DNA from 3 places in the Priestia sp. FSL P4-0332 genome. Region 1 is predicted to be linked to each of the others. Evidence: predicted binding sites of a transcription regulator. Region 1 holds the regulator's gene; each other region holds the start of a gene.
The links. The regulator Rex, encoded in region 1, represses fermentation and respiration genes when NADH is low (regulators of the CRP and FNR family bind a similar motif). The targets are predictions, from matches to a motif close to TTGTGAAATATTTCACAA.
Positions count from the first base shown of each region.

Region 2: the regulator Rex is predicted to act here: its motif matches at 2,756-2,773, upstream of MKY06_RS09730 (ubiquinol oxidase subunit II).
Region 3: the regulator Rex is predicted to act here: its motif matches at 4,571-4,588, upstream of MKY06_RS26620 (cytochrome ubiquinol oxidase subunit I).

Region 1 covers NZ_JBBOUA010000001.1:219,214-229,830, forward strand. The annotation lists gene MKY06_RS01295 (ABC-F family ATP-binding cassette domain-containing protein) at 1-1,444, opposite strand, end outside; gene MKY06_RS01300 (redox-sensing transcriptional repressor Rex) at 1,903-2,541, shown strand; gene tatA (twin-arginine translocase TatA/TatE family subunit) at 2,595-2,780, shown strand; gene tatC (twin-arginine translocase subunit TatC) at 2,796-3,551, shown strand; gene MKY06_RS01315 (YdiK family protein) at 3,578-3,805, opposite strand; gene MKY06_RS01320 (CPBP family intramembrane glutamic endopeptidase) at 3,802-4,530, opposite strand; gene groES (co-chaperone GroES) at 4,830-5,114, shown strand; gene groL (chaperonin GroEL) at 5,182-6,813, shown strand; gene MKY06_RS01335 (AAA family ATPase) at 6,972-7,922, shown strand; gene MKY06_RS01340 (DUF58 domain-containing protein) at 7,934-9,124, shown strand; gene MKY06_RS01345 (transglutaminase TgpA family protein) at 9,121-10,617, shown strand, end outside.
Region 2 covers NZ_JBBOUA010000001.1:1,927,009-1,937,625, forward strand. The annotation lists gene xylB (xylulokinase) at 1-508, shown strand, start outside; gene xylE (D-xylose transporter XylE) at 806-2,227, shown strand; gene MKY06_RS09725 (hypothetical protein) at 2,433-2,579, shown strand; gene MKY06_RS09730 (ubiquinol oxidase subunit II) at 2,962-3,900, shown strand; gene qoxB (cytochrome aa3 quinol oxidase subunit I) at 3,902-5,869, shown strand; gene cyoC (cytochrome o ubiquinol oxidase subunit III) at 5,871-6,470, shown strand; gene cyoD (cytochrome o ubiquinol oxidase subunit IV) at 6,471-6,767, shown strand; gene MKY06_RS09750 (universal stress protein) at 6,915-7,409, shown strand; gene MKY06_RS09755 (SDR family oxidoreductase) at 7,757-8,641, shown strand; gene MKY06_RS09760 (COX15/CtaA family protein) at 8,689-9,591, opposite strand; gene MKY06_RS09765 (NAD(P)-binding domain-containing protein) at 9,982-10,617, shown strand, end outside.
Region 3 covers NZ_JBBOUA010000001.1:5,076,361-5,086,977, forward strand. The annotation lists gene cydC (thiol reductant ABC exporter subunit CydC) at 1-370, opposite strand, end outside; gene cydD (thiol reductant ABC exporter subunit CydD) at 370-2,082, opposite strand; gene cydB (cytochrome d ubiquinol oxidase subunit II) at 2,082-3,098, opposite strand; gene MKY06_RS26620 (cytochrome ubiquinol oxidase subunit I) at 3,085-4,491, opposite strand; gene MKY06_RS26625 (threonine/serine exporter family protein) at 4,793-5,248, opposite strand; gene MKY06_RS26630 (threonine/serine exporter family protein) at 5,263-6,024, opposite strand; gene MKY06_RS26635 (LacI family DNA-binding transcriptional regulator) at 6,169-7,179, opposite strand; gene MKY06_RS26640 (alpha/beta hydrolase) at 7,275-8,051, opposite strand; gene MKY06_RS26645 (sugar porter family MFS transporter) at 8,241-9,626, shown strand; gene MKY06_RS26650 (glutamate-5-semialdehyde dehydrogenase) at 9,660-10,617, opposite strand, start outside.

The DNA of each region.
Region 1 (10,617 bases):
CTAAATCAAGATGGTTAGTAGGTTCATCTAAAATTAAGAAATTAGCTTTTTGAAGCATAAGCTTCGCAAGAGCCAAACGTGCTTTTTCACCACCGCTAAGCGTGGAAACGATTTTCAGTACATCATCACCTGAAAACAGAAAATTTCCAAGCGCTGTACGAATTTCTTTTTCAGGTTTGGATGGGTAGTCATCCCAAAGCTCATTTAAAACGGTCTTATTAGACGTTAAATTAGCTTGCTCTTGGTCGTAATAACCAACCATTACGTTTGAGCCAAAAGAAATGGTTCCAGTCTTGAAGCTTAGTTTATCCACAATACCTTTTAATAACGTAGATTTCCCAACTCCATTAGGGCCAACCAACGCAAGGCTTTCACCTTTTTTAATCCGAAGGTTTGCCTGCTGAACAATATATTTGTGTTCATCATATCCAATAGACACGTTTTCGAGATTTAAGACTTCATTTCCGCTTTGACGCTCAATTTCAAACGAAAAACTAGCTGATTTTTCGCCTTCGTTAGGTCGATTTATTAACTCCATTCGATCGAGCTGTTTACGTCTGCTTTGCGCACGTTTTGTAGTCGATGCGCGGGCGATGTTTCGCTGAATAAAATCATTCAGTTTTGCGACTTCATCTTGCTGCTTTTCGTACTGACGCAACTCTTTTTCATATCGCTCTGCTTTTTGTACAAGGTATTTAGAGTAGTTGCCCGTGTACTTCACCGTTGTTTTTTGTGTGACTTCATACACTTGATTTACGACTTTATCAAGGAAGTAACGATCGTGTGAAACAATTAAAATAGCTCCTTCATACCCTTGCAGAAACTGTTCCAGCCATGCTAAAGTTTCAATATCTAAGTGGTTGGTAGGCTCATCGAGAATAAGCAAGTCCGGCTTTGTTAAAAGCAGTTTTGCAAGCGCCAAGCGTGTTTTTTGTCCACCGCTCAAGGAGGAAATAGGGGTGCTATAGTCAAAGTTTGAAAAACGGAAACCGTGAAGAATAGATCGTGTATCCGCTTCATATTGATAGCCGCCTAAATCTTTGAACGTTACTTGAAGCTGATCGTACTCTTTGGTTAGTTTTTCGTATTGAACTGAATCATTAAAAATGTCTGGATCGCCCATCTTCGTTTCAAGCGTACGTAATTCTTTTTCCATCTTCTTTAACGGAGCAAAGACAGTCATCATTTCTTCCCATATGGAGAGTGTTGACTCAAGAACTGTATCTTGTCCCATATAATCAATGGAAACACCTTTAGGTTTAATAATTTCTCCGCTGTCATAAGAAAGCTGCTCAGCAATAATTTTTAATAAAGTTGATTTACCAGCACCGTTTCGTCCCACTAGGGCAATGCGGTCTTTTGATTGTACTTCTAACTTTATATTCGATAAAATGGGTTCTGCCCCATAGTATTTTGTAATACCGTTCAATTGTAGAATAATCATTTTTTCACCTCTAGTAGTATATCCATAGTGTATTTTAACATATTTTCAACTACAAGTTCTTCCTACAAGCGTTTGTAATTTGTACAGGGACAAGGACAAATGGTGAAGCGAATGTTTTGATTCATGAAATAAAATGATTTTACGTGCACATTTTATACAGGATACTATGTTAAAATAAGAGATAAGTGCATCTCTGAACTTATATATGATGGATGTAGAAAATCCGTCATGACTAACAAACGAATCCTTTGAAGGGCTAATTGCTTCGTTCTAGCTAACGACTTTAAATAGTGCTGGATAGACAAAAGCCGTCGGGGTGTGAAGCGGAGTATATATAAAACAAGAGAAAAGAGAGAGAATTGGAAGCGCTACCTCAAAGCGGTTGATGCTTTGTGAAAGGTAATGCAATATGACTTGAAAATGTTAGTAATGACATACATGAACTGAGGGGGTACAACGTGAACACTGAACAATTAAAAATACCACAAGCAACGGCTAAACGATTGCCGCTTTATTATCGTTTTTTAAAAAACTTGCATGCTTCTGGTAAACAGCGTGTTTCGTCAGCAGAGTTAAGTGAGGCAGTGAAAGTTGATTCTGCTACTATTCGTCGGGACTTTTCTTACTTTGGAGCATTAGGGAAAAAGGGATACGGCTACAATGTGAATTATTTACTTACATTTTTCCGTAAAACGTTAGACCAAGATGAAGTAACGAAAGTAGCACTGATTGGCGTGGGGAATCTGGGAACGGCCTTTTTAAATTATAATTTTATTAAAAATAATAACACCAAAATTGAGTGCGCTTTTGATGTGATAGAAGATAAAGTCGGTACAAAAGTAGGTGACGTGCCGGTTTATCACCTTGACCAATTGGAAGATTATATGAGTGATGATATCTCAGTGGCGATTTTAACCGTTCCTGCCACTGTTGCTCAGCAAATTACCGATCGTTTAGTGAACTGCGGAATTAAAGGGATTCTAAACTTCACTCCTGCACGCTTAAACGTACCGGATGAGATTCGACTACATCATATTGATCTTGCTGTAGAATTACAGTCGCTTGTCTATTTTTTGAAAAATTATCCTGTTGAATAAGGTGGACTGTGTTACGATTTCCTTAAGTCTAAATTAATAAGGAGAGTGGGAATATGGGGATTGGAGCAGGCAGTTGGATTATTATTGCGATTGTAGCACTGCTTATTTTTGGACCGAAACGGTTACCGGAGCTAGGAAGGTCAGTCGGGCAAACGCTTAGAGAGTTTAAGCATGCCGCTAGCGGTGCATCAGAAGATCGTGAAAAAGATAAACAGCGTCAAGTAGATGACAAAGAGTAAAAGGGTGATCATAGTATGACTGAACAAGAAATGTCAATATATGATCATATAGGAGAGCTGCGAAAACGCATTTTAATTGTTTTATTTTTCTTTGTCATTGCCACAATTGGCGGCTTTTTTATAGCGGATAAGGTTATTGTCTATTTACAGCATGCTGATGAGGCAAAAAATTTAACGATGAATGCATTTAGGCTAACAGATCCAGTTAAGATTTATATGCAGTTTGCTGTTATTATCGGCTGTGTACTTGCAGCTCCTGTTGCACTGTATCAACTTTGGGCATTTATTAGTCCTGGTTTATATGAAAAAGAGCGTAAGGTAACGCTTGGATATATTCCTGTTTCCATTTTTCTCTTTATCGGCGGTGTCTCTTTTTCTTATTTTGTGTTGTTTCCATTTGTCGTCGATTTTATGACGCGCGTTTCTGATGAGCTGAATGTAAACCAAGTGATTGGCATTAATGAATACTTTTCTTTTTTAATGCAGCTCACACTGCCTTTTGGCCTGTTGTTTCAGCTTCCTGTCGTCGTCATGTTTTTGACGCGATTAGGAATTATAACGCCTATGTTTTTATCTCAAATTCGAAAGTATGCCTATTTCGTACTGCTAGTTATTGCCGCACTTATTACACCACCGGAATTGCTCTCGCACATGATGGTGACAGTGCCGCTCTTAATTTTGTATGAAATCAGCATCATTATTTCCCGCATTTCGTATCGCAAAGTGTTAAAGGCAAGGGCAGAGCAAGAAAGAGAAGATGTTAGTATGTAAAAAAACCACTGAAACAGTGGTTTTTTTTATTTAGATGAATCATCTTGATTTTTATATTGCTGCTGCAACTTTTTAATTTTATAGTGCAAGATAAAAATGCGAACCGCAAATCTGAAATCGAATGCGGCTACGAGTGCAAATAAGATCGTAGGGAAGTTCCACACGGTTTCCTGAGCATTTTGAATGGCCAGGTAGGTGAATAAAATCCCCATAATAATATAAATAAACCCTCGTGTTAAAGGGATATTCTTCATAAAAACATGCCTCCAAAAATAAACTGCATTTGTTCTGCTTGCTTTTGCATTTCTATAATTTTATCTGCAAAAATAGTTTGAGATAAAATAACGATTGTATTCATCAACACGTGAGCAATAATGGGTACAATAATTAGTTTTGTTCTTGCATAAAGGAATGCAAATACAAATCCCATGGCTGTATACACGAGCAAATGTTTAAAATCCCAGTGTACGGCAGCGAAAATAAGGGAACTAATAAATGCAGAGATAAAAAAATTATATCGTTTGTGAAGAGAGCCGAAAATAATCTTTCGAAAAATAATCTCTTCTAGAATTGGTCCAATAACAGACGTAACGACAATGAGGAACGGCGTTGCTTTAACAAGATTAACAATATTTTGTGTGTTTTCAGATACTTGGGTAATGCCAAGAGCGTGCTCAATCATACCTGCTACAGCTTGACCAGCCATAGCCAAGAACACCCCAAGGACTGACCAGACAACAGTTACCGTTGTTCCCGCATGTTCTATACGCATGGACATGTCACGGCGCAGCAGCAGTAAGACAATAAGTAAACCAAGGATAAAGCTAATGATGGTCCAATAAGTCAAAAGCATGACATTCGCTGTTCGAACTGGATATTGATCAAACATTCCTGTTAATTTTAACAGCGGTATACCAACAACTCCTGAAAACTGCATAAGGATGTAGGTGAGGATAACATACCAATAACGTTTTTCCAATCTTCTATACTCCTTTAAAAGGTTTTTATGTATATATGTCGAAGAAGTACTGTGAAGTTAGTAATTTCTTCTTGCTCGTATTGTAACATACATATTATTGAACAGAGAAAAGAATGCTTTATTTCTCAAAATCGTCGAAATCTAAGACTATTATATGTAGTTGTCGTAAATTTTAAATTTTTTTTGTTTAATACTTGCAAAAAAAACCCACTTTGTTTTAATATAATAATTGTGTTAGCACTCGTTGAGGTTGAGTGCTAATAAAAATGCAAACATATTATTTGAGGAGGTTGTTTCACTTGTTAAAGCCATTAGGTGATCGCGTAGTGATTGAACTTGTAAAATCTGAGGAAAAAACAGCAAGCGGTATCGTGTTACCGGACAGTGCAAAAGAAAAACCACAAGAGGGTAAAATTGTGGCTGTTGGTACAGGCCGAGTATTAGAAAGCGGTGAGCGTGTAGCTTTAGAAGTAGCTGCAGGCGATCGTATCATCTTCTCAAAATATGCAGGTACTGAAGTGAAATATGAAGGTACTGAATACTTAATTTTACGCGAAAGCGATATTTTAGCTGTAATCGGCTAATTTTAACCACAAACTTATCATACGTAAAAAATAGATTATTAAGAATATCTTGAGGAGGTCAAAGAACATGGCAAAAGACATTAAATTTAGCGAAGAAGCACGTCGCGCAATGCTACGTGGTGTAGATACATTAGCAAATGCGGTAAAAGTAACGCTTGGACCAAAAGGTCGTAACGTTGTATTAGAAAAGAAATTCGGTTCACCGCTTATTACAAATGACGGTGTAACAATTGCAAAAGAAATCGAATTAGAAGACGCATTTGAAAATATGGGTGCTAAATTAGTAGCTGAAGTTGCTAGCAAAACAAACGACGTTGCTGGTGACGGTACAACTACTGCAACAGTTTTAGCGCAAGCAATGATCAGAGAAGGCCTTAAAAACGTAACGGCTGGTGCTAACCCAATGGGTATCCGTAAAGGTATGGAAAAAGCTGTAGCTGTAGCGGTTGAAGAACTAAAAGCAATCTCTAAACCAATTCAAGGTAAAGATTCAATTGCTCAAGTAGCGGCTATCTCAGCGGCTGACGAAGAAGTAGGTCAACTAATCGCTGAAGCAATGGAGCGCGTTGGTAACGACGGCGTTATCACACTTGAAGAGTCAAAAGGTTTCACAACTGAATTAGAAGTGGTAGAAGGTATGCAGTTTGACCGTGGATATGCATCTCCTTACATGGTAACTGATTCAGATAAAATGGAAGCTGTATTAGATGACCCGTACATCTTAATTACAGACAAAAAAATCGGTAACATTCAAGAAATCTTACCGGTATTAGAGCAAGTTGTTCAACAAGGCAAGCCTCTATTAATCATCGCTGAAGACGTAGAAGGCGAAGCTTTAGCAACATTAGTTGTGAACAAACTTCGCGGTACATTTACAGCTGTAGCTGTTAAAGCTCCTGGTTTCGGTGATCGTCGTAAAGCAATGCTACAAGACGTTGCGATCTTAACAGGCGGAGAAGTAATCACTGAAGAGCTTGGTCTTGACCTGAAAACAGCAAGCATCGACCAATTAGGTCGCGCTTCTAAAATTGTTGTAACAAAAGAAAATACAACAGTTGTAAACGGTGCAGGAAACGCAGAAGATATCCTAGCACGCGTAAACCAAATCAAAGCTCAGCTTGAAGAAACAACTTCAGAGTTTGACCGCGAAAAATTACAAGAGCGCTTAGCAAAACTTGCTGGTGGCGTAGCTGTAATTAAAGTTGGTGCGGCAACTGAAACTGAGTTAAAAGAACGTAAATTACGTATTGAAGATGCATTAAACTCTACGCGCGCTGCGGTTGAAGAAGGTATCGTAGCTGGTGGTGGTACTGCATTAGTAAATATCTATAATAAAGTAGCAAGCATCGAAGCTGACGGTGACACTGCTACAGGTATCAACATCGTATTACGTGCGATTGAAGAGCCTGTACGTCAAATCGCTCACAACGCTGGTTTAGAAGGATCCGTAATCGTTGAGCGTCTAAAAGGCGAAGCAGTTGGAACTGGATTTAACGCTGCAACTGGCGAGTGGGTAAATATGCTAGACACTGGTATCGTTGACCCAACAAAAGTAACGCGTTCAGCTCTTCAAAATGCTTCTTCTGTAGCGGCTATGTTCTTAACAACTGAAGCAGTTGTTGCTGACAAGCCAGAAGAAAACGCAGCTCCTGCAATGCCTGACATGGGCGGCATGGGTGGAATGGGCGGCATGATGTAATCACTGCCCTCTCTGAAAAAGCGATCAAGTACTCACTTGGTCGCTTTTTTGCGTGCATTAATATTTTCAGATTTTTTTAAAATTTGTTAAGATAGTACTATGTTTATTGAAAAACATACTAAACTCAAGGCTTAACTGAGTTTTAAGGGGGAGCTTCGTTGATTCAGCTCGATCATATTAATAGTAAATTAAATCAAGTATTAGAAAACATCGATCAAATTGTAATTGGAAAGCGTCATGTATCTACGTTGAGTTTAGTTGCTTTGCTTGCAAAGGGGCATATTTTGCTTGAAGATGTGCCGGGTGTGGGGAAAACGATGCTCGTGAAGGCACTGGCCAAATCGATTGATGCCGAGTTTAAACGAATTCAATTCACGCCTGATTTGCTGCCGTCCGATGTAACAGGTGTTTCTATCTACAGTCCGAAAGACATGGAATTTCATTTTCGTCCAGGTCCTATCATGAGCCACATTGTACTCGCTGATGAGATTAACAGGACTTCTCCTAAAACCCAATCGGCGCTTTTAGAAGCAATGGCTGAGCATCATGTAACAACCGATGGTATCACCCGGGAAATTCCAGCACCTTTTTTTGTGATGGCTACTCAAAATCCTGTTGATTTTGATGGGACCTATCATTTGCCGGAAGCGCAGCTGGATCGTTTTTTATTCAAATTAAGCATGGGGTATCCTACGCAAGAAGAGGAGCTTCAAATTTTAAATGGCGTATCCACCCAGATCAATCTTGAAGATGTCAAACCCGTCATGAGCATTCCAGAATTAGTACAGGCTCAAAAAGCTGTAAGCAGTATTTATGTAGACGATGCGATCAAGCACTATATCATTGAAATCATTCGTAAAACGCGCTCTCATCCACATGTTTCGTTAGGTATTAGTCCTCGTGGAACGGTTTCATTTATGAAGGCCGTTCAAGCATATGCTTTAGTGAAGGGAAGAGATTACTGTCTTCCTGATGATGTTCAAGAGCTTGCTTCGTATGTGTGTGCACATCGATTAACGCTAAGACCTGATACCCAGTACAGCGGCTTAACAGCGAGTGATGTGATGAAGCAAATTATGGCTGATACGAAAGTACCTGTTAAAAGGTAAGAGGGTACTTTATGAAACAGTATATAAAAGTGATATGGAATAAATGTAGAGACTGGTTCGTTTTATTTTGCATCTTTGCTGCTACGTTTTCTTACGCCATGTTTCAAGGAGGATTTGTCAGCTGGTTTTTATTTTATAGCTTCTTACCTTTTGGGTTATATGCGGTAGCCGTTTTGCTTTATCCGTTAAAGAAATGGAATGTTACTCGTGATGTGAAGCTACAGCCTCGATTCGCTGGAGATCATCTTTCGTATGACATTCACATTACACGCTCCTCGGCTTTTCCTGTTTATATGGCAGCAGTGAAAGAGGAGATTAACTTTTTAGATCAAGAAGAAAGAACAATTTATCCGCTTTTTCAACGAAACGCCGTTATTCCGTATAAAAGATCGTTTGTAGAAAGAGGAGAATATGAATTTTTTACGATTTCGATTGAACTGAGTGATTTATTAGGAATTGTAAAAAAGAAGGCATATTATCCGCTGCAGCAGCGATTTATCGTTTATCCTCAGATTCATGAGATAGATATTCCGTTTCTTTTAGCAGGAATAGAAGAAGGGAAAAATGAAGTTTCGACGGGGAATCAATCTACTACGTTAGTGACAGGCATTAGAGAATATCAGCCGGGTGACCGATTAGGGTCTATTGATTGGAAGGCCACGGCTCGTAAAGCTACGCTGATTTCTAAAGAGTTCGGTCATTATCATGAACGGAGTATGATTATCATTGCAGATGTTATAAGCTCTCTATACTTTGAAGAACGAATGAGCTTTCTGGCATCCATGCTCATTCACGAAGAAACCAAGCGTAAAAAAGTCGATTTTCTTTTAGCTGGAGATGCAATTTTTTCACCAAAAACCTCTGAACAAAGTGAGTCTGATAACCTGTTGTATCACTTAGCACGTGCCCAGCCTGTTAACAATCGAGCATTCGAAACAGAATTTAAGAGTATTGCCATTCAAAAACAGCATTCTTTTATGGTCATTGTCAGCCAAGTTACAGGGACTCTTATTGGGCAGGTTCAATCTAAGCTGAGTCTCCATGCTAAGGCATCAATAATTGTCGTTAAAGATGAAGGAGCAGGGCTTAGTGACGAAGAGACGGTTATTGTAAATGGAATACAATCTTCTGCTTTAACGATTGAAGTCGTTAATATTCCTCTTCCTCTATCATCTAAAGGAAGTGAGGGCGGAAATAAGTGAATAAATCAGCTTTGTATGTAAAAAACATCTTATTGTACGCGGGAGCATTCTTTTTATTAGTGGAATGGCTTCTTCCTTTAAATGAAGTGACGGATACCAATCAAATTCAGTACTTTATCTTGTTTGTTGCTTACTGTTTTTTGTGTTTAACGTTTCGCTTGCCGTTTATCGTGATGACGTTAGGGAGTATATTGTTTATTTTGTTTTCGCTTCACAATCTTTATTTTCAAGGAGCCTTCTTTTCTTCAGACTGGCTTCCGAGACTGTTGGGAATTCTTCAGTCAGATGCACAAAGTATCATGGAGTGGAATATAGCGAATTTATCATTTGAAATGAGGAGCACTTTATTTTTTGTGCTGCTTTGGATTATGGCTTATTTAATTCGATATTGGATCTTTTATCAAAAAAGAATTTTCTTCTTTTTCTTCTTAACCATTTTGTATATTACCGTGTTGGATACCTTTTCTACTTACGATGCGGGAGCTGCTATTATTCGTGTGACGATTATCGGATTTTTATTAGTAGCCATGCTTCGCATAAATCCTGAACGTATAAAAGCTGCGAGCACTGAGCGTTTAGAAAATAGAAGACGATCGTTTCTTTTTCTGGGCAGCTTTTTAGCTATCGTCATTGTGCTGGCTTATCTCGCCCCTAAACCAGGGCCGCAGTGGCCAGATCCCGTACCTTTTATCACAGCGCATACAACAAATCAAGGACAGGGAGAATCTCCAAACGGCCAACGAATTGGCTATGATATGGACGATTCTAAATTGGGGGGATCGTTTGTCAATGATGATACGGTTGTGTTTACAGCCAAAGTAGAGGATGAGCACTATTGGCGTATTGAAACGAAGGATGTTTATACAGGTAAGGGGTGGGAGCTGTCTAAAGAGGAAGAAAAAGTGCCCTTTAAAGGAAATGAAAACTTACTCCCTCAATATGACTCAAGTGTAGCAGGACAAGTAAGAAAAGCAGAAGTTACCTATTCGCAGCCTTCTGTTCATCTTATGCATGTTCCTCAACTGCTGTCGCTAACCTTAAAAAATGGCATTCAAACCGATGTTACACCGACAAATGAAAAATTATATCCTTATCAAAATGACAAGCTTGTTACTGTTCAGTCGTATGAGCTGACGTATAAATATCCTGTATTTGATATTGGACTTCTTCAGCAAGCAGAGGAAAAAAAGGCAGAGAGTCTAGAGAATAATAACGGATTTATAACAAGGTATACACAACTTCCTGCTAACTTGCCGAAACGATTAAAGGATTTAGCTCGTGAGGTAACAAAAAATAAGAACAATCGTTATGAAAAAGCGAAAGCCGTTGAAGAATACTTCCGATCAAATCCATATGTATATGATACTGAAAATGTTCCAATTCCTACGAAAAATAAAGATTATGTGGATCAATTTTTATTTGATACAAAAAGAGGGTACTGTGATAACTTCTCTACTTCTATGGTCGTGCTGCTTCGTTCATTAGATGTTCCT
Region 2 (10,617 bases), 1.7 Mb from region 1:
AAACGGCCTTTTATTTACCCCTTACTTAGTTGGGGAGCGTACACCGCATGCAGATGCTACGATTCGCGGAAGTTTTATAGGAATGGACGCCTCTCATAAAAAGAGAGACTTTACGCGAGCAGTTATTGAAGGTATTACGTTTTCATTAAGTGAATCAATTGAAATCTTTCGAGAAAGCGGAAAGGAAATTACATCTATTGTATCAATTGGCGGAGGAGCAAAAAATGATCATTGGCTTCAAATTCAAGCAGATGTTTTTAATGCAAAAATCGTAAAGTTGTCTACTGAACAAGGCCCAGCATTAGGAGCAGCCATGCTAGCAGCTTATGGCTGTGGCTGGTATAACTCATTGGAAGAGTGTGCAAACGTATTTATTACCTCTTCGAAAACATATTATCCTAACGCAGAACATGTACAAGTCTATAAACAGCTTTATGAATTATATAAAGAAGTCTACCTTCAAACAAACGACTTAAGTAAAAAGCTAGGCGAATTTAAAAGGAAGTAATAGATTGCAAAATATGCAACCTTACTTTAAAAAGGAGCTTCATATGAAAGTAGCTTGTATCAATTGATTATGGTTGTATATCGATATATCTGACACAAAAGGAAGTATAGAAAATGCTGTAGTAAGATTTGATTCAATAGAAAAATACGTACATTAGAGGGGAGGATAAGAGCAGTTAATCGAATGGACGAAGAAAATTTCTTTTGTGTTCCAAGAATTTGAAAACGCATTCAAATAAGTGCGAACTCAGTTAGAAATAGAACTTCTACTGTTACTCTTAACTGCTTTTAACAACGCATGAAACAAAATCGAAACTCATTATATATTTTTTCTATTACTTTAGTTGCCGCTATCGGGGGGTTACTGTTTGGATATGATACAGCTGTAATATCTGGAGCTGAAGAATCTTTAAAGGTGTATCTTATTGACAGCTTAGGGTTAGGATCTTTAGCACACGGTGTTACTGTATCAAGTGCTTTAATAGGATGTATTATTGGAGGATTGGTATCTGGTTATTTTGCGACGAAACTAGGACGCAAACAATCACTTATACTAGCAGCTATTCTTTTTATAGTCTCAGCGTTAGGCGCTTCTTATCCTGAGTTTTTATTTTTTACAAAAGGTGAACCGACACTCTCTTTGTTACTAGCTTTTAACTTCTACCGCATTATAGGTGGGATTGGCGTTGGCTTAGCATCAGCCATTTGTCCCATCTATATAGGAGAAATTGCACCGGCAGATATTCGCGGCAGATTGGTATCGTTCAATCAATTTATGATTATTTTTGGAATGTTAGTCGTTTACTTCGTGAATTGGGGTATTGCAAATGGGGAAACCTTAGAATGGATTAATGATGTAGGATGGAGATACATGTTTGCTTCAGGAGCTATTCCAGCTTTACTCTTTGCGGTACTCTTGTTTTTAGTTCCTGAAACGCCTCGCTACTTAGCTATACAGAATCAAGATCAAAAAGCTTTAGCTATACTAACTAAAATTAATGGGCCTTCAGAAGCGAAATCGATTTTAGATGATATTAAACAGACAATCACTACCAATGTTTCGTCTGAAAAATTATTGGCATATGGAAAATTAGTTATCGTTGTAGGGATACTGCTTTCTGTATTTCAACAGTTTGTAGGAATAAATGTAGCTCTATATTATGCTCCACGTATTTTTGAAAGCATGGGAGCAGCTAAAGATTCTTCTATGCTGCAAACGATTATTATGGGATTAGTAAACGTTATTTTTACAGTAATTGCAATTTTGACGGTTGATCGTTTGGGAAGAAAACCTTTATTAATAACAGGGTCTATCGGAATGGCCATTGGAATGTTCGGTGTAGCAAGCATGGCTTTTTCAAACATCATTGGTATAGGGACGCTTGTATTTATCATTATTTATACAGCTTCCTTTATGATGTCATGGGGACCAATTTGTTGGGTGCTCATTTCAGAGATTTTCCCTAATAAAATTAGAGGTCGTGCTGTAGCTATTGCCGTAGCTGCTCAGTGGGCGGCTAACTATTTTATTTCCTCTACATATCCCGTGATGATGGAATATAGCGGAGGATTAACATATGGTTTTTACGGTTTAATGAGTGTACTTTCTGCTTTATTTGTCTGGAAATTTATTCCTGAAACAAAGGGTAGAACTCTTGAACAAATGGAAAATATGTGGAGAAAAAAACAAGGGGCTTCAAAGAGTAAGAAGGCCATATAACCATTGAGCTTTTACTTAGAGGAAAGATGAATATAAAACTTTCAAAAACACCTAAACTATCCTTAGGTGTTTTTAATATGTAATCTTTATGAAGAAAGTGGATAGCTTTTTTAAAAGATATTGCTATAGTGATAAGTCTCTTTGAAAATAGAAATATAGTTTTCTTTATGAGGAGTGTTTCATCGTAAATATAAATAACGGTGCAATGAATTTACAAAAAATCTGGGGGCATCCGCTATATACGGAATATCCTAAAGAATTAAAGTATGATCATGCTTCATGGGTTCCCGCGTATCAAAATCAGAAAATGATTGATTGGATGTTTCAGCAGGTCAAACAAGCAAATCAGTAAGTGTTAAAGCTCAATACTTCATCTAGTACTTATAAAAAACTCTTTCAGTTAATAAAAACTGGAAGAGTTTTTTCTTTTATTAGGCTAGTCACAAGGCACCTTTTATCCCCTACATTTAACCAAATATGTGACGAAATTATGGTAAAGGTATTTAAAATAGATAAAAACCGATTTAAGTGTGATAAATATCACACCCTTTAACAACACAACATGATAATTTTTTAGGAGTAAGCAATATGTCATGACAAACTTCAATATGTTAGGAGGTTTTTAGCCTTTTGATCTGTTGAGATGCATCTCTAATATGAACGTTTATATACCATTATTATGTACAGAGATTTAGAGGAAGGGAGCCTGAGCTTAGGTGAGAAAGCAAAAATCAATGCATATTAGCAAGTTAATGATTCTCTCCGTATTCATCACAATTTTTTTAGCAGGCTGTGATAGTCGTTATTTGATTTTAAATCCGCAGGGGGCGGTGGCCCAAAAAGAATACCAGTTAATTATTTTTTCCATAATTTTATGCGCAATTGTTGTTATTCCTGTGTTAGGCCTGCTTGTATATATCGTTTTACGCTACCGTGATAAGCCTGGAAACAAGGCTCCGTATCGACCAGACTGGGACGATAGTAAGCGTCTGGAATTTATTTGGTGGGGCATCCCTATTATTATTATTGGCATTTTAGGTTTTGCTACGGCCAGAACAACGTATGACTTAGTGGATCCGCCGGAAAAAGATGTAAAGCCACTAACGATTGAAGTAACGTCTCTTGATTGGAAATGGTTATTTCAATATCCGGATCAAGATATTGCGACAGTCAACTATGTTGAAATTCCAAAAGATGTGCCCGTTCAATTCGTGCTAACGTCAGATGCACCTATGAATTCTTTTTGGGTACCGGAGCTGGGAGGACAATTATATACCATGCCGGGAATGGCAATGGGACTGTGGCTGCAAGCTGATCACAAGGGAGAATATTTTGGTTCAGGCGCTAATTTTACAGGTGAAGGATTTGCTCATATGAATTTTAAAGTTAAATCTACATCGACAAAAGAATTTAATCAGTGGGTAAAACAAGTGAAAGAAACCGCACCAGCTTTAACAAAAGCTGATTATAACAGTCTTGCCAAACAAGGTCTTTCCTTGGAAAAATCGTATTCTACTATTCCTAAAGGTTTATTCCAAGAAATTGTCATTAAAAACGGCGGTCAATATTATAGTCAGCATCACCATATGAAAAACGAAGACATGAAGACCATGAATGTGGCTTCTGATGAACAAACACATACACAGCACGAGCACCAGGAAGGAGGAAAATAAGTTGTTAGACAAATTAAAAGATTTTTCATCTCGTTTTTTTGTGACAGGGGAGCCGATGATTTATGGAGCAGATGTCGCCATTTTGTTAACACTAGCCGGTATTATTTTTGTTCTTACGTATCTTAAAAAATGGAAGTGGCTATGGCGTGAATGGCTCACAACGGTGGATCATAAAAAAATTGGAATTATGTATATGCTTTCTTCATTATTAATGCTGTTTCGAGGCGGAGTAGATGCACTATTAATGCGTATTCAACTAGCATTCCCTCAGTGGCATTTTCTAGATTCTAATCATTACAACGAAATTTTCACTACGCACGGAACCATTATGATTCTATTTATGGCAATGCCGCTTATGTTTGCGTTCTTTAACATTGTTGTACCGCTTCAAATTGGAGCAAGAGATGTCGCCTATCCTTTTTTAAACGCGGTAAGCTTTTGGCTATTTTTCTTTGGCGCCATGCTTTTCAATTTGTCGTTCGTAATCGGCGGCTCGCCAGATGCAGGATGGTTGAGTTATCCGCCGCTTTCTGGCATGCAGTTCAGTCCTGGACCAGGTCAAGATTTTTATATTTGGGGTATTCAAATATCAGGTATTGGCAGCTTGGCTTCCGGAATTAATTTTATTATGACTATTTTAAAAATGCGTGCGCCGGGCATGAAACTTATGCATATGCCGTTATTCACGTGGTCCGTTCTAGCAAGCTGTATTATTATCATTTTTGCGTTTCCTGTATTAACCGTAACGCTTGCTTTATTGTTTATTGACCGCTTCTTTGACGGACACTTATTTACTATGACCGGCGGAGGAAATCCGATGATGTACATTAACTTAATTTGGATGTGGGGACATCCTGAAGTGTATATTGTTGTACTTCCTGCATTCGGTATTTTTTCTGAAATCGTTGCCACGTTTTCTCAAAAGAAGATATTTGGCTATAAGTCTATGGTTTTTTCAATGATGATTATTAGCGTTCTATCGTATTTCACATGGGTGCATCATTTCTTTACGATGGGTGCAGGTGCTAATGTGAATGTGTTTTTTGCTATTACGACGATGGCTATCGGAATTCCAACGGGTGTTAAAGTGTTCAACTGGTTATTTACGATGTTCCGCGGCCGTATTCAAATGACGCAGCCAATGCTATGGACAATTGCTTTTATCCCGTGCTTTGTTGTGGGAGGAGCAACGGGTGTTATGCTTTCAGCAGCTCCCGCAGACTATCAGTATCATAATAGCTACTTTTTAGTTGCACACTTTCACCAAGTGTTAATTGGAGGCGTTGTATTCGGCTTTTTTGCAGGTTTGTACTATTGGTGGCCAAAAATGTTTGGCTTTAAACTAAATGACCGTCTTGGTAAATGGGCGTTTTGGACGTGGAATATTGGTTTTTATGTATGCTTCATGCCTCAATACGCATTAGGGTTTATGGGAATGACGCGCCGTATTTATACGTACGACTTTGACATGGGATGGGGACCGCTGAACGTTATCTCTACAGTCGGAGCTTTCTTTATGGGCATAGGGTTTATCTTTCAAGCATGGCAGATTCTTCATGGCATTAAGTACGGAGAACGAGATGTAACAGGGGATCCTTGGAATGGACGTACATTAGAATGGTCCATTCCTTCACCGCCGCCGCACTACAATTTTGCAGCGATTCCAACAGTAACGGGGCAAGATGCGTGGTGGACAATAAAAGAAGAAAGAAAAAAGAAAAAAGCGAAGGAAACAGCTGCTTTTTCTCCGATTCATATGCCTAAGAATTCAGGTATTCCATTTATCATGGCGGTTTTCTGGTTCATTGCTGGTTTTGGCTTAACGTTCCACTGGGTGTGGATGGCGATATTCGGTTTGACAGGAGTCGGAGCTTGTTTACTAGCTCGTTCTTTTCAATACAACTCGGACTATTATATTCCGGTGGATGAAATTCGACATATAGAAGATTCAGTAGGGAGGGTTGGCTGACATGGCTTATGCGACAGCGCACCACGAAGAACATCATGACGAACATGATGAAGGAATCACAGTTATGGGTTTTTGGCTTTTCCTCGTAACGGACTGCATCTTATTTGGAGCATTATTTGCGACCTATGCCGTTCTTGTTAATCATACTGCGAGTGGCCTTACAGGAAAGGAATTTTTTGAAGTTCCAGGATTTGTTTCTGAAACGTTTATCTTATTAACGAGCAGCTTTACGAGCGGATTAGCTGTGCTGAGCATGCACAAGGGAAAAATAAAGCCTTTAATTGGCTGGCTAATCGTAACTCTGCTTTTAGGTATGTGCTTTGTTGGCCTTGAAATTCATGAATTTCAAACAATGGTTCATGAAGGAGCAACCATTTCCACCAGCGCATTTTTTACAGCTTTCTATACGCTAGTTAGTACGCACGGGCTGCACGTTTCTGTCGGCATCATTTGGATGATTTCAATTACAATCCAATTAAAACGATACGGAATTACCTCTGTAACAAAGCGAAAAGTGACGATTATCAGCTTATACTGGCATTTTCTTGATGCTGTCTGGATCTTCCTTTACACGGTTGTGTATTTAATGGGGGTGATGTAGATGGAGAACCATGGGTCGTTAAAAGCTTATACAATAGGATTTATTTTCTCGATTATTTTAACCGTTATTCCTCTGATGCTCGTATTAAACCATGTATTTGCTAAAAATATATTACTAGCTAGTATTCTAGGAATGGCCGTGCTTCAATTTTTCATTCAACTGTTTTTCTTCATGCATATTAAAGACGGAGAGAAGCCCCGTTATAATGTGATGGCTTTAATACTTGGAATCGTTTTTGTTATTACGATTGTAGAAGGGTCGATTTGGATAATGACTTTTAACTCTCAAGTTCAATAAAAATGGAGCCGTGCACTACACACGGCTCCATTTTTATTAATTTCTCTACCTTGTGATAAAAATCACATACTTTCGTTTGCGTAAGAAGTAAAATAAAAGTGTAGCAAGGAAAGTTCTTTATAAACGAAAGACAAAGGAGAGATTATGATGAATATGGCTTATCGTAACATCCTCGTAGCAGTAGACGGTTCTGTAGAAGCAGAGTGGGCATTTAAAAAAGCAGTTAACAGTGCGAAAAAAAATAACGCTTATTTGATAGTTTGTCACGTTATCGACATACAGGCGTTAAGTCCATCACCTTATGCATTCTATACGGATACACGCTTTCAAGATGCAGAGAAATTTGCTGAAGAACTTTTGACCAACTATAGCAACCTAGCCATCAAAGCTGGAGTAACGAAAGTCGAGACATTAATTGAACACGGCTCCCCTAAAACAAAAATATCTAAAAAAATTGCTCCCGATAAGCACGTTGATTTAATTGTATGCGGTGCGACGGGGTTAAACGCCGTAGAGCGCATTTTAATTGGAAGCGTATCTCAACATATTTTACGCTATGCCAAATGTGATGTGTTAATCGTTCGCACTCCTAAAGAAGCCGAAGAAGAATCAAAGCCTTTACAAGTGGAACTAACAGAGTAGCAGGACAGAAGAGAAAGAAAGCTTATTGTTCACAGCAAAATACAAAGCTCTCACCATTTATTTAAAGAGGGGGGATAAATGTATTTTAGTTGAAAGAAGATCCGAACGAGGAATCGAATTCTTAATAGAGAATTCGACTCGTTGGGATTTTTTTATTGTGATGGTGAACGTAGGTTTCATGTATGCAGCTGTTTTTAGCTGTTGATTGAAGGGGAAGGGTAACGAAAGAAAAGTGAGGATAATAGAGCACATCAAACATGTTTACTAAAGAAGAGGACGGGAAGAACAAGTATATAGAAAACTTTTCCTTAGTTGGTTAAGGATTCATTCATAAAGGAGTGACGAATATGTCAAAACTAAATAATCCATTAACTCAATATTTCCATGAAGACTATCCAAAACAGTATCAAGAACCGCCCGGTGTACAGAAAGAAATGAACGTCATCCCGGACTGCGGGGAAAACAGTTACATAGGTGCAGGTAAATTAAAAGGCAGAAAAGCTCTTGTAACGGGTGGAGATTCAGGTATTGGCCGGGCAGCAGCTATCGCTTACGCAAGAGAAGGAGCGGACGTTGCGCTTAATTACTTGCCACAAGAGCAAGCAGATGCAGAAGAAGTACAAAAGCTTATTGAAGCAGAAGGAAGAAAAGCCGTTCTCATACCTGGTGATGTAGGCGAAGAATCTTTTTGCAAAGAGCTAGTAGAAAAAGCTTATAAAGAATTAGATGGTTTAGATGTTCTAGCGCTCGTAGCTGGCAAACAGCAGGCGGTAGAAGATATTGCTGATTTAGAAACGGACCAACTGCGCAAAACCTTTGAAGTAAATGTATTCTCTTTATATTGGACCGTAAAAGCAGCGCTGCCTTATTTACCGGCAGGTGCTTCTATTATTACCACAAGTTCTGTACAAGGCTATAGCCCAAGTCCTAATTTATTAGATTATGCAGCTACAAAGTTTGCCATTAACGGATTCACTCGCGGACTAGCCAAGCAACTAGCTCCAAAAGGTATTCGCGTCAACTCAGTTGCTCCAGGACCTATCTGGACGCCGCTGCAAATTTCTGGAGGGCAGCCAAGCGACGCTATTCCAGGTTTTGGACAAGATACGCCTTTGCAGCGCGCTGGTCAGCCGGTAGAGTTAGCAAATGTATACGTATTTTTAGCTTCAACGGATGCAAGCTACGTAACAGCTCAAGTTTACGGGATTACAGGCGGGATAGAACTAGCTTAACTCAAAAAAAACACGTGCAGTTATGAACTGCACGTGTTTTTTTGGTTTTATCGTCTTTTACCTTTTAAAGTCTGTACACAAATGTAGCTAAGCGTAGCGAATAACGCTGTAATAAATGCCGAGTGAGACAGTGTAGCAAAGACATTTAAACGAGACATGACAACAAAGATACCGCTGAATATTTGAGCAATGGTTAAAGCAACCGCAATGATGGACGCGTAATAAATATCACGGCGGGTTTCTTTATACTGTTTGATGGCAGATACCATAATCCAAATGATAAGAACAAACAGCACAAGAGCAGCAAATCGATGGGCAAAATGAATTCCTGTTGTTCCTGATAGCTTTGGAATAAGCGTATTGCCATAACAAGCAGGAAAGCTTGTACATGCTAAGCTTGCACCTTTGTGACGCACATATGCCCCTAAATAAATATCGCAGTAAGTAAACAGAAGCGTAAACCATGCGAGCCATCTAAATTTGCCTGTAACCGCTCCTTTAATAAAATGATCCGAACGGTCCTTTTGAATAACAAACATTGAAAGTAAAAATACGCCGGTAAACGCAATAAGCGAAAGACCGAAATGAAGCGCTAGCGCTTCAGCTGACTGAGGCCAAATAACTGCAGAAGCCCCGAGTAATGACTCAATAACGATAAATGCAATACTCATAATCGCTAAAATTTTCACTTCACGGTTTCTGCGGTAACGAATCCAAGCCCAAATAGAAAATGCTAAAACGAGAAGACCTGCAAATGCGGTAATCAAACGATGCGTATATTCAATCATTGTTGCTACCGCGTATTCGGGTATTAACTGCCCGTTACACAGCGGCCACTCGTTTCCACATCCTAATCCAGATCCTGTGGTTGTGACCAGACTGCCGGCAATCATTAAAATAAACATAACAATCGTTGTAAATATAGCTGTTATTTTAAATAAATTTCTCATACGTTGACTCCCTTTGCTGAGTTACTAATTATGACTATAGATTTGATGAATACGATAGTCAAGTAGTAGAGCGTAATTAACAAATAACTGTCACAAACTCGCACATGTTTACCTTAAAATTTATGTCAGAAAAGCTTTCTTCCTTAAACTTTCTAATGGTTTTTTCCTTTTAAACGATGTAAATATGCTTCCATACATAAGATATAAAAAAATTATATTAGTGATTTTATACAATTTGCAAAAAAAACTTTAGAGAGAATGGAGATACAATCATATTCCAAAAGTGATAATATAAATATAAATTAAATGATGTTATAAAACCTATCATTTTGTGTTAGGTATAAAATAAACTTTTATCACGGAGAAACTTTATTGAAAGGAGAGATAACAATGAGCTTAGAAGCTTTAAATAAAAGAGTGGAAACCGATCTTTCTTACCTTTCCTTCAGGAAACCAACAGAGGTGCAGCCAATTATCCCTAAGAGCGGACACGTATACGATGTAATCATTATTGGAGGAGGTCAAAGCGGTTTAGGAACGGCCTTTGGCTTGCTGCGAGAACGCGTGTCGAATATTCTTGTTATTGATGAAAACCGTTCGGGTTTAGAAGGTCCGTGGGAAACGTACGCGCGAATGATTACGCTAAGAACGCCCAAAAACTTAACGTCTATCGATTTAGGTATGCCTTCACTTACGTTTCAAGCGTGGTGGGAAGCACAATTCGGCTCAGAAGGCTGGGAAGCTCTTGACAAAATCCCAAGAGGAGACTGGATGAATTATTTGCGCTGGTACCGGAACATTCTTAACCTTCCTGTGGCAAATGAAATAAAATTAACGTTAATTGAGCCTGCAGAAACAGGTATCCATCGCTTGCATATTGAAGGGAATGGAGCCGTGTGTCCTACACTGATGGCACGTAAAGTTATACTAGCTACAGGAATTCAAGGAGGAGGAGAATGGCATGTTCCACCTATGATTTCTGAAAAATTGCCGCCTCATCTTTATTCTCACACTTCACAAACCATT
Region 3 (10,617 bases), 4.9 Mb from region 1:
TTTCAATATCTTCCGCGAGAACTCCTAAAACATCTCCTGTTTGATAGCGAGATGTAGCAATTAACGGTTCAATCAAATGATAAAGACGTGTACGCATTTTAGCTAAAATACGAAGAATAAAATCGTGACTGACAAGACGCTCCGCATAACGGAAAGCGGCTCGGCTTAAACCAAATGTACGCACAAGTACAATTGGAACATACACCAATAAAATCGTTTCTGGCCGTAAGGAAGAAGCTGAAATCAAATAACCTGACGTGAACATTAACGCGCAAGCAGAACCAATCGTTAACATGCTTAGTAATAAAATAGAAAAGATACGATATTTATATGTTTTAAAGTAGGGCCATATCCAACTTTTATATTTCATCATATCTCCTCCTCTTCATGTAAAAATTGATAGTAAGCTCCTTTTTTTCGAATCAGTTCTTGATGATTACCGATTTCTGCAACTTTTCCGTCCTCTATTACAACAATGAGATCCATGTCTTTCATCCAATGCAGACGGTGTGTAGCTAAAATAAATAACTTCTCTTGGAACATCGTTAAAATATCTTGCTTTAATTCATATTCCGTTTCAATATCGACTTGTGCCGTTGGTTCATCAAGCATAATAATAGGGCGGTCGCTTAGAAATGCCCTTGCTAGAGCAATTCTTTGAGCTTGGCCGCCGCTAAGCTGCCGTCCTCCATCTCCGATCATTTCATTTTCCTTATCAGACATCTGTTGAATCATAGATAAAAGCCCTGCTTTCGTTAAAGCATCTTCATAATCATATGAGCCGCCTCTATCTTGATAAAATTCAATATTTTCTTTTACTGTTCCATTAAAAATAAATGGATGCTGAGGGATATACGTAATCTGCTTTTGCCAAGCATCTGAGCGTAAATCAATTGGCACGCCGTTTACTTCAGCAGAGCCTTCTGTAGATTGCACAAAGCCGCTTAGTATATCAATAAGCGTCGATTTTCCAGCGCCGCTTTTTCCGATGATTCCAATTTTCTTCATTCCTTTAACATGCAGTGACACATCTTCAAGGGAAGGTGGATGCTCTTCGTCATATTTGACGGTGATATGCCTTAATTGAAGTTCACTGCTTTCAGTCCAACTAGGAACATCTTCTTTTTTAGTCGGCGTTTTTTCAGCCTGCTTCACAATCTTAAGTAATGCATCTCCGGATTCTTTTCCGTCTAATGTTTCATGGTAATCATTTCCAACTTCTCGTATCGGCAGGAAGTATTCAGGCGCCAGCAATAAAATCATAAGTGCAGGCTCTAATGTCATCGAACCATTCACCAGCCGCAAACCAAGCATAACAGCTACGATGGCTACAGATAACATCGTAAAGAAATCTAAAGCAAACGTAGATAAAAAAGCAATTCGGAGCGTTCCCATTGTCGCTTTTCGATAACGGTCACTGACTCTTTCAATCGTTTCAGCATGCTCCTTACTTTTCCCGAGAAATGTTAAAGTTTCTAACCCTCGAAGCGAATCTACAAAGTGGTTCGACAACACGTGATATGTCTCCCATTGGCTATCTATTTTTTTTTGTGCAGCCAGTCCGAGCAAAATCATAAATAAAATTAAAATTGGCATGGTCACAAGTAAAATAATGCCTGAAAGCCGATCATGATACCAAACGAAAGCAAGCACTAGCCAAGGTGTAACGCTAATGGCGGCCAGTTTAGGCAAAAACAGCTCGAGATAAGCGCGAAGCTTCTGTAGGCCTGTGGTGATGAGCGTCACCAAGTTTCCTGTTCCTTCATCTTTGGTAAAACGCGGTCCTAATGCAAAAATGCTTTTCATGACTATCAAACGCAGTTCCTGAGTCGTTTTGACTCCAAATTGATATGACGTTTTTTTCACTATAAAACCTATGATCTGACGAACCATAAAGGCAGACAAAAACAATCCGATTGCTTTTGTCTGCGAAGTTAAACTTTCACCATGAAAAAGAGCGGTAATTACTTCGGCGAGCCACTTAGCTTGAAAAATAATGGCTACACTTTGAATAGTAATAAGCCCTATTAACATGGCAAGAACCATTTTTATTCCGTTGTAAACCATTAAATTTCTACCCATTAATACTCCATATGCTCCTTATGATCTACACGCTTTCTGAAAACGTAGTAGCTCCAAATTTGATAACCTAACACAAAAGGCAGTAACGCAATAGCAGCGTAAGACATAATCTTTAAGGAATAATTCCCTGATGCTGCATTATGAATCGTTAAACTATAGCTTTCATTGATTGAACTAACCAAAACGTTTGGAAACAATCCTGCAAATATAGAGGAAATTGATAAAATCAAAATTAAGCCAGACATAGCAAATGCCCATCCGTCTTTTTTACGTGTAAGGAAAAATCCTGCTAGTAAATACACGAAAATACCGATGAAAAATGTATATAGCATCAAGCGGCTATGATTACTGAATAAATCTGTTTCAAAAAACGTCATGCCTGAAAAGATAAGAAGTAATAAGGCATTTATAGGCAAAAGCTTCATAGCGACTTTCCGTGAACGATCTCTAATATCGTCCATCGTACGGATCGTCGCAAAAATAAGTCCGTGCCATAAGCAAAGCATTGTTAACGTAACGCCGCCTGTGATGGTATATAGATTAACAATATCGGAAAAGCCGGCATTCATTTGCATGTTGCGCTCAACAGGCAGTCCTTTCATTAGCGCTGAAAATAAGATACCAAAAATGAGCGGTGGAAAAAGACTTCCAAAGAAGATAACCCAATCCCATGCATTTTTCCACGCTTGTTTTTCAACTTTCCCTCGAAATTCAAATGCTACACCGCGGCCAATAAGCGAAAGCAAAAGAAGAACAAAAAGAACATATGACCCGCTTAATAGCGTTGCATACCAGTTTGGAAAAGCGGCAAACATAGCACCGATTGCTGAAATTAGCCAAACTTCATTTGCATCCCAAAAAGGACCAATTGTATTAATAAAAGCTCGTCGCTCTAATTCGTTTCTTCCTAAAAAACGAGACACCATGCCAATCCCAAAATCAAAGCCTTCTAAAAAGATAAAACCAACAAACAGAATGGATACTAGTAAATACCAGAATTCATTAAGAGAAAACATTGTATCCCTCCTTTGTAAACGGATCAGTTGATACTACTTTTGTATGTGCTTCGTGATCGTGATCTGGACCTTTTTTAATTTCTTTAACGAACAAGAACACCATAATCACAGCTAAAATTAAATAAAAGAACGAAAACGAGATAATAGAAAACAGCAATTCACCTGCTGTTACACCAGGAGACACGGCATCTTCCGTTTTCATATAGCCAAATACAACCCAAGGCTGACGGCCAATCTCTGTCATAATCCAACCTGCTGAGCTTCCAAGGAACGGAAAGGCAATGGCAATCGTCATAATACGTAAAAATAGTTTGCTTTCTTGAAGTTTTTTACGAGAAAGCAAGTACGTGCCCCAAATACCTAATGCACATAATACCCCACCTAGACCAGCCATAATGCGGAAACTCCAAAATGTTGTCCGAACGGGTGGAATATAATTTCCTGCTCCATATTTCGCCGTGTACTGCTCCTGCAGCTGGTTCATCCCAGGAACGGAACCTGAAAATTTCCCGTATGATAAGAAGCTTAATAAATAAGGTATTTTGATTTCACTCGTATTTTTCTTTTCATCGGGGTGAATATTTGCTGTTACCGTCCAAGCGCCTGGACTCCCGCTGTTTTCCCATAATCCTTCACTTGCGGCCATTTTCATCGGCTGTGTTTTAACTAAGTATCCAGCCTGTTCATGACCAGATAACGCAATTCCTACACCTGAAACTAACCCTACAATAATGGCAACTTGAAATGATTTTTTGGCAAAAGCCACATGTTTTTTCTTCAAGAGCATAATGGCACTGACACCCGTGATAAAAAAGGCGCCTGTTGCAAACGAACCTAAAATGGTATGAGGGAATTCAACCCACAGCTGACCGTTTGTTAACAATTTAAAGAAGTCATTCATTTCTAAACGTCCATTATTCAGCTCCATTCCAACCGGATGCTGCATAAAAGAATTAGCCGTTAAAATAAAGAACGCTGAAAAAATAGTACCTAGACTAACAAGCCAAATACATAGACAGTGCAGCCATTTAGGCAAACGATCCCACCCGAAAATCCACAGTCCGAGGAAAGTGGACTCCATAAAAAACGCGAGCAGTGCTTCAATAGCAAGCGGCGCACCGAATACATCTCCTACAAACCGTGAGTACTCTGACCAGTTCATGCCAAACTGAAATTCTTGTAAAATACCTGTTACGACTCCGACAGCAAAGTTAATCAGGAATAAGTGCCCCCAAAACTTTGCCATTTTTTTATACTGTTCATCTTTTTTTACTACGTACATCGTTTCCATGATCGCTACTAAAAAGACAAGACCGATAGATAGCGGTACAAAGATAAAATGAAACAGCGTCGTTGATGCAAATTGAATACGTGATAGTATAACTGTATCCATCTTCTTTCTCCTCTCATATATAAGAACATTCATCATTTCCGTAGATACTTTGCTTATTTCTGAGCATCTTTTACTTACATTGTGAAACATTGAGCATAATAATTCGAGATATATGCTCAATGTTTCACATACATATGTAATATCTCTCTTTCTATCTACATAGTATAGTCTATTTTTTTAGCTGTGCACGTACATTTTTTGAACGTTTTTAGACTAAAACGTGACTTTCTTGTGACAAAAAAGTGAAGGATCTCTTTATTTTTTTCATAAAAAAAGCACGCTCTGATTTGAGCTTGCTTCTCTACGGTCGATATTTTGCTTTGGCATTTAATTTAGATTGACGAATGATTTGGTTGATGACTTCAGAAAACACAATACCAATGGCAATTGAACCTGAAATCATAAAAGCTTTCGCTGCAAGACTAATCGCTTCATTATAGTTATTTTCTACAAAGTTACGCATGGCATCGTATGCTGTTCCTCCTGGAACTAGCGGAATAATACCTGCTACGGTGAAAATAATGATCGGCGTTCGGTAAATTTTTGCGTAAATTTGACTAATAATAGCAATAAAGAAGGCCGATGCAACTGTGCTTGGAATTTCATCTACGCCATAGAACGTTAGCAAATAGTAAATGAGCCAGCCAATCATTCCGACAAAGCCACTTTTTAATAATGATTCACGTGGAACATTAAAAATGATCCCAAATGCTGCTGAAGCAATAAAACTTGTAATTATCTGCTCTACGATATGCATATGATGCCTCCCTTCTATAGAAGCGTAAATACAATGGCAATACCTGCACCGATAGCGAATGCCGTCAGAAACGCTTCTGCTCCTTTTGATAATCCAGACAGTAAATGTCCTGCCATTAAATCTCGCACTGCATTGGTAATGGATAAGCCAGGAACGAGAGGCATAACGGATCCAATAATAATTTTATCAATTTGCGTGCCTAGTCCTGAAGCAACTAAAAGAGCTGATAAAAGTCCAATAACTAACGAAGCGGTAAACTCAGCAAAAAAGCGAATCGGAATAAGACGGTGGAAATACACCACGGTTAAAAATCCGAGACCTCCTGAAAACATAGCTGGAATAAAGTCCGACCATAAACCTTGAAACATGATTAAAAAGCATCCGCTAGAAATGGATGCAGCTGCAAGTTGAACCCATAGTGGAAAAGCTACGTTCGTTGCTTCAATTTCTTGTAGCATTTCATACGCTTCCTCCAAGGAGATGTGTCCTTGACTGATTGTTCTTGAGACGCTATTTACCATGGTTACTTTTTTTAAATCTGTCGTTCGTTCCGAAATACGAATTAACTTCGTTTTCGTCGGTTCTTTCGTTTCAAGTGAAAACATAATCCCTGTTGGCGTCACATAGCTGTGGGATTTTTTTATACCGTAAGACGCTGCAATCCGCATCATTGTGTCTTCTACTCGATACGTTTCTGCTCCGCTTTCTAACATAATTTTACCTGCTAGTAAGCTAACGTCCATAATTTCATATTTATCTAATTTTTGTTGTGTCATCAAATCGCTCCAAACATATTAAAGCTTGGTTTTTTCCCCTACAGCATACAGTGTATAAGAAAGAGGGAAGTGGACGCAATGGTTAATGCAAAAAAGTGTGGACTTTTTGTCTCACACTTTCAGGAATAGTATATACATTCCTTATCAATTCATACGTTTTGTGGTCTCGCGCTCTACTAATACAGGTGCCATTTTATACTGCATCTGATCTATTTCTTGCTGATCCTGAATTTGCTGAAGTAAGAGGTTTACTGCTTTTTCAGCCATTTTTTCCATCGGTTGACGGATAGTTGTTAGTGGAGGATGCGCTTCACTAGCTTCTGTAATATCATCAAACCCTATAACAGACAAATCTGCTGGAACGTGAAGCCCATTTTGCCACGCACAGTGTATCACTTTCAGAGCAATGTAATCCGTAGCACAAATAAGCGCAGTTGGAGGCTCTGGATGATGAGCTAGCTTATTTATAAACTGATATAGTTCATCTGAGTTATTCATATCTTCTTTCACAAACTTTGCGTTTGCTGACGGTACATACTGATAAAAAAGAGACAGACGGTGTTCGACTCCGCTTACAGCTTTTCCAACGAACCCTATATTCTTATGACCAAGGTCCGTTAAGTGAGCAACAGCTAATTGCATTCCCACCGCATCATCTACATGTACAATCGGCCAAAGTGCAGAAGAGGCGTCTCCTGTAAGAGAAACGTAAGGCGTTTGATATTGTTTTAATATATCTACAAACGGATGCTGAGCAGCTACATAGTCTAATAAAATGACCCCATCAAACCAATGGTTCATCATAACATTTAATTGACGCTCAGCCGTTGTTTCTTCGTAATCCGTGTGTCCAATAAGAACATCCATCCCTCGACTTTGGACTTGTTGCTGTACCTTTTTTAATAGTTCAATTAGAAACGGATCTTTTAAATCTCTAATTAATATCCCGATAATTCCTGTTTTTTGGGCCCGCAGAGCTGCCGCAAATGGATTCGTCTGATACCCTAAATGAGCTGCTGCTTTTAGTACTTTTTGTTTAGTTTTTTCACTGATTTTAATTTTACCGTCTTTATTATTGAAGATTCTTGATACCGTAGCTAATGAAACTCCCGCTTCTTTTGCTACTTCTGTAATCGTGACTTTTTTTCTCCCCATTCGTACCGACTCCTATTTTCTTTTAGTCTATCGACCAAGTAAACATTTTTCTTTATTATACTACTAGAAGCCGGAACCACCGAAAACTACCTTCCCTACTTTTCACTAAACAGCCACTTTAACACATCTTGAATTTTTTGATCCCAATATGCCCAGTCGTGACTTCCTTTTCCTTCTTCATATGTAAAACAAATAGGCTCTTGCTTACATCGCTCGGAAAAACGTTTATTTTCCTGATATAAAAAATCTTCCGTTCCACAGCATTGATAAATACGCGGAGTCACTTCTCCATAGCGCCGGCGATTTTCAAGCAGCCAGAAAAGATCATCTTCAGGTCTAATAACAGGCGGCATGCCAAAAATCAAAGGATAATCTAAGAACTGAACTTCTCCTCGCCCTCCAAGCCCTTCAACGTCCATCACTCCTGATAAACTGGCAGCTGCAGAAAATTGATGTGGTTTGCGAAACGCCCATTTTAAAGCGCCGTACCCTCCCATAGAAAGGCCAGCTACAAAATTATCTTCTCTTTTTTCCGATAATGGAAAGAATGATCTAGCCAATTGAGGAAGTTCTTCTGTTACAAACGTCCAATACTTTTTTCCATAAGCCATATCTCTATAAAAGCTACGATCTACATTTGGCATTACAACTGCAAGTCCTAATTCTGATGCGTAGCGTTCAACCGAAGTCCTTCTCATCCATATCGTATGATCATCAGAAAGACCGTGTAATAAATAGAGCGTAGGGTGTTTCTCACTTCTTGTATTGGTTTTTAAACCAATTTGACATTTTGTTTGCTGCGGTATCAAAACGTTCATTGAAGTACTTATTTGCAATACTTCTGAAAAAAAATCACATTGCATAAATGCCATATTTCTCTTCCCCCCTATTTTTTCTTCCCTATTGATTGATAACAAAACGTACATAATTCATATAAAAGTTAAAAAATAGTTTGATTATTTACAATTTTTAGTTTAACATAAAAACATCTTTTATGAAAACGTTTTACGTATAACGTTTTTTTATTAAAATAATGACCGTGATTCAAAGGAGGAATTTATATGGGGATAGTAAAAGTAACTTCTGACGAGTATAAGGAGCAAAAAGGAAATCTATTTTTCGTGATTTTCATTTCATGTGCAGCTGCTTTTGGAGGGTTACTTTACGGCTATGACACAGCCGTCATTTCAGGAGCTATTGGGTTGATGGAAGTACATTTTAATCTTAGTCCAACGATGGTAGGTTTTGTTGTATCTAGTCTGCTGCTCGGTGGTGCCGTTGGGGTACTTGCTTCAGGGAAACTGAGTGATCGATTCGGTAGAAAAAGCATCTTACTTTTAGCAGCTTCTTTATTTATCGTGTCCGCAATTATGCAAGCGCTATCTTCCTCCATCTCTTTTGTGATTATTTCTCGAATTATTGGAGGACTAGGCATTGGTATGGCTTCTGTTCTTTCGATTACCTATATTTCTGAAATAGCCCCTCGGCACATGCGCGGCCGCTTAGGCTCTCTTTATCAATTTGCTGTTGCTGTTGGGATTGTTTCTGTCTATTTTGTAAATGACTACATTTTATCTATTGGGGAAGACGCTTGGCAGAATTCCACGGGATGGCGCTACATTATCGGCGCTTCTGGCATTCCAGCTCTTTTGTTTCTTCTTATCCTTTCTACTGTTCCTGAAAGTCCGAGGTGGCTGGTAAAAGCAAACCGCACTTTAGAAGCTATGGACATTTTAATTAAAATCAATGGTACACAGATTGCACGCCAAGAGCTGTATCATATTGAGCAATCGTTAAAAGAAAATCAACCGGCTTCTCTTTCGCTTTTTAAAGAGGCTGGTCTTCGAAAAGCGCTGCTTATTGGTATTCTACTTGCAGCCTTTCAACAGCTTGTCGGAATTAATGCCATTATTTATTACGCCCCGCAAGTTTTTGAAGCAGCTGGAGCTAGAGGAGATTTATCGCTCCTTGTTACGTCTATGATTGGTGTAGCTGCCTTTTTAGGCGTTCTTTGTTCCATGTGGCTTATCGACCGGATTGGCCGCAAAGCTTTATTGCTTATTGGCACAGCTGGTATGGCCGTTACGCAGCTTCTCGTTTCCTTTGGATTTCATTCTCAGGGTACTGAAGGGTTGACTACTAGTTTACTTATTGTTTTTTATTTATTTCTTTTTAATATTTCTATGGGACCGGTTGTATGGGTTGTGATTTCGGAAATTTTTCCTAATCACGCGAGAGGCTATGCAATGTCTATTTCTACGTTTTTCTTGTGGATAGCTAATTGGTTTGTATCTCAGTTTTTCCCTATCCTTTGGAACAAAGCTGGAGGATCTTTCACATTTTTATTCTTTATGATTATGTGTATTGCTTCATTTTTGTTTATATGGAAGTGGGTTCCGGAAACAAAAGGAAAGTCACTTGAAGAAATTGAACATATATGGAAATAAGAGAAGCCTGGGCATATGCCTCAGGCTTCTTTTTTATCGAATTTGTCCATCTCCGTAAATAATATATTTTAGCGTTGTTAATTCCTTTAATCCCATCGGTCCACGCGCATGAAGCTTTTGTGTACTAATTCCGATTTCTGCCCCGAAACCAAACTCTTCTCCGTCCGTAAACCTCGTTGAAGCATTCACATAAACAGCGGCTGAATTAACGCGCTGTAAAAAACGCTGAGCATGAGCATAATTTGTTGTTACAATCGCTTCAGAGTGATGTGAACTATGAACATTAATATGGGAAATCGCTTCATCGATATCATCTACGATTTTAACCGCCATGATGAAATCCAAGTATTCTTTCTTCCAATCCTCATCCCCTGCTGGAACAAGATCTGGAACGATTGTTAGCGCACGTTCATCACCGCGTACTTCTACATCTTTCTCTCGTAGCGCTTGAACAATAATCGGCAAAAATTCATGAGCCGCTCGTTCATGAATAATCAGCTTTTCGGCTGAGTTACACACCGCTGGACGAGATGTTTTTGCATTAATGACAATATTGGCCGCCATGTCACCGTCATATGCTTCATCAACATAAATGTGGCAGTTCCCAGTTCCTGTCTCAATAACGGGAACCGTTGCATTTTTTACCACCGCTTCAATTAAACCAGCACCGCCTCGAGGAATTAATACATCGATATATTCATTTAATTTCATTAACTCCAGTGCTGTTTCTCTCGACGTATCTTCAATAAGCTGTACGCTATGCTCAGGCAATCCTGCACTTGCCGCAGCTTGAGATAATACAGAAACAATCGCTTGATTCGAATAAAACGCCTCGCTGCCTCCGCGCAAAATAACTGCATTTCCTGCTTTTAAGCATAAGCCTGCTGCATCACACGTAACGTTTGGACGCGCTTCATAAATAATTCCTATGACACCAATAGGTACACGCTGCTGCCCAATTTGTAAGCCATTTGGTCGCTTCGCCATAGAC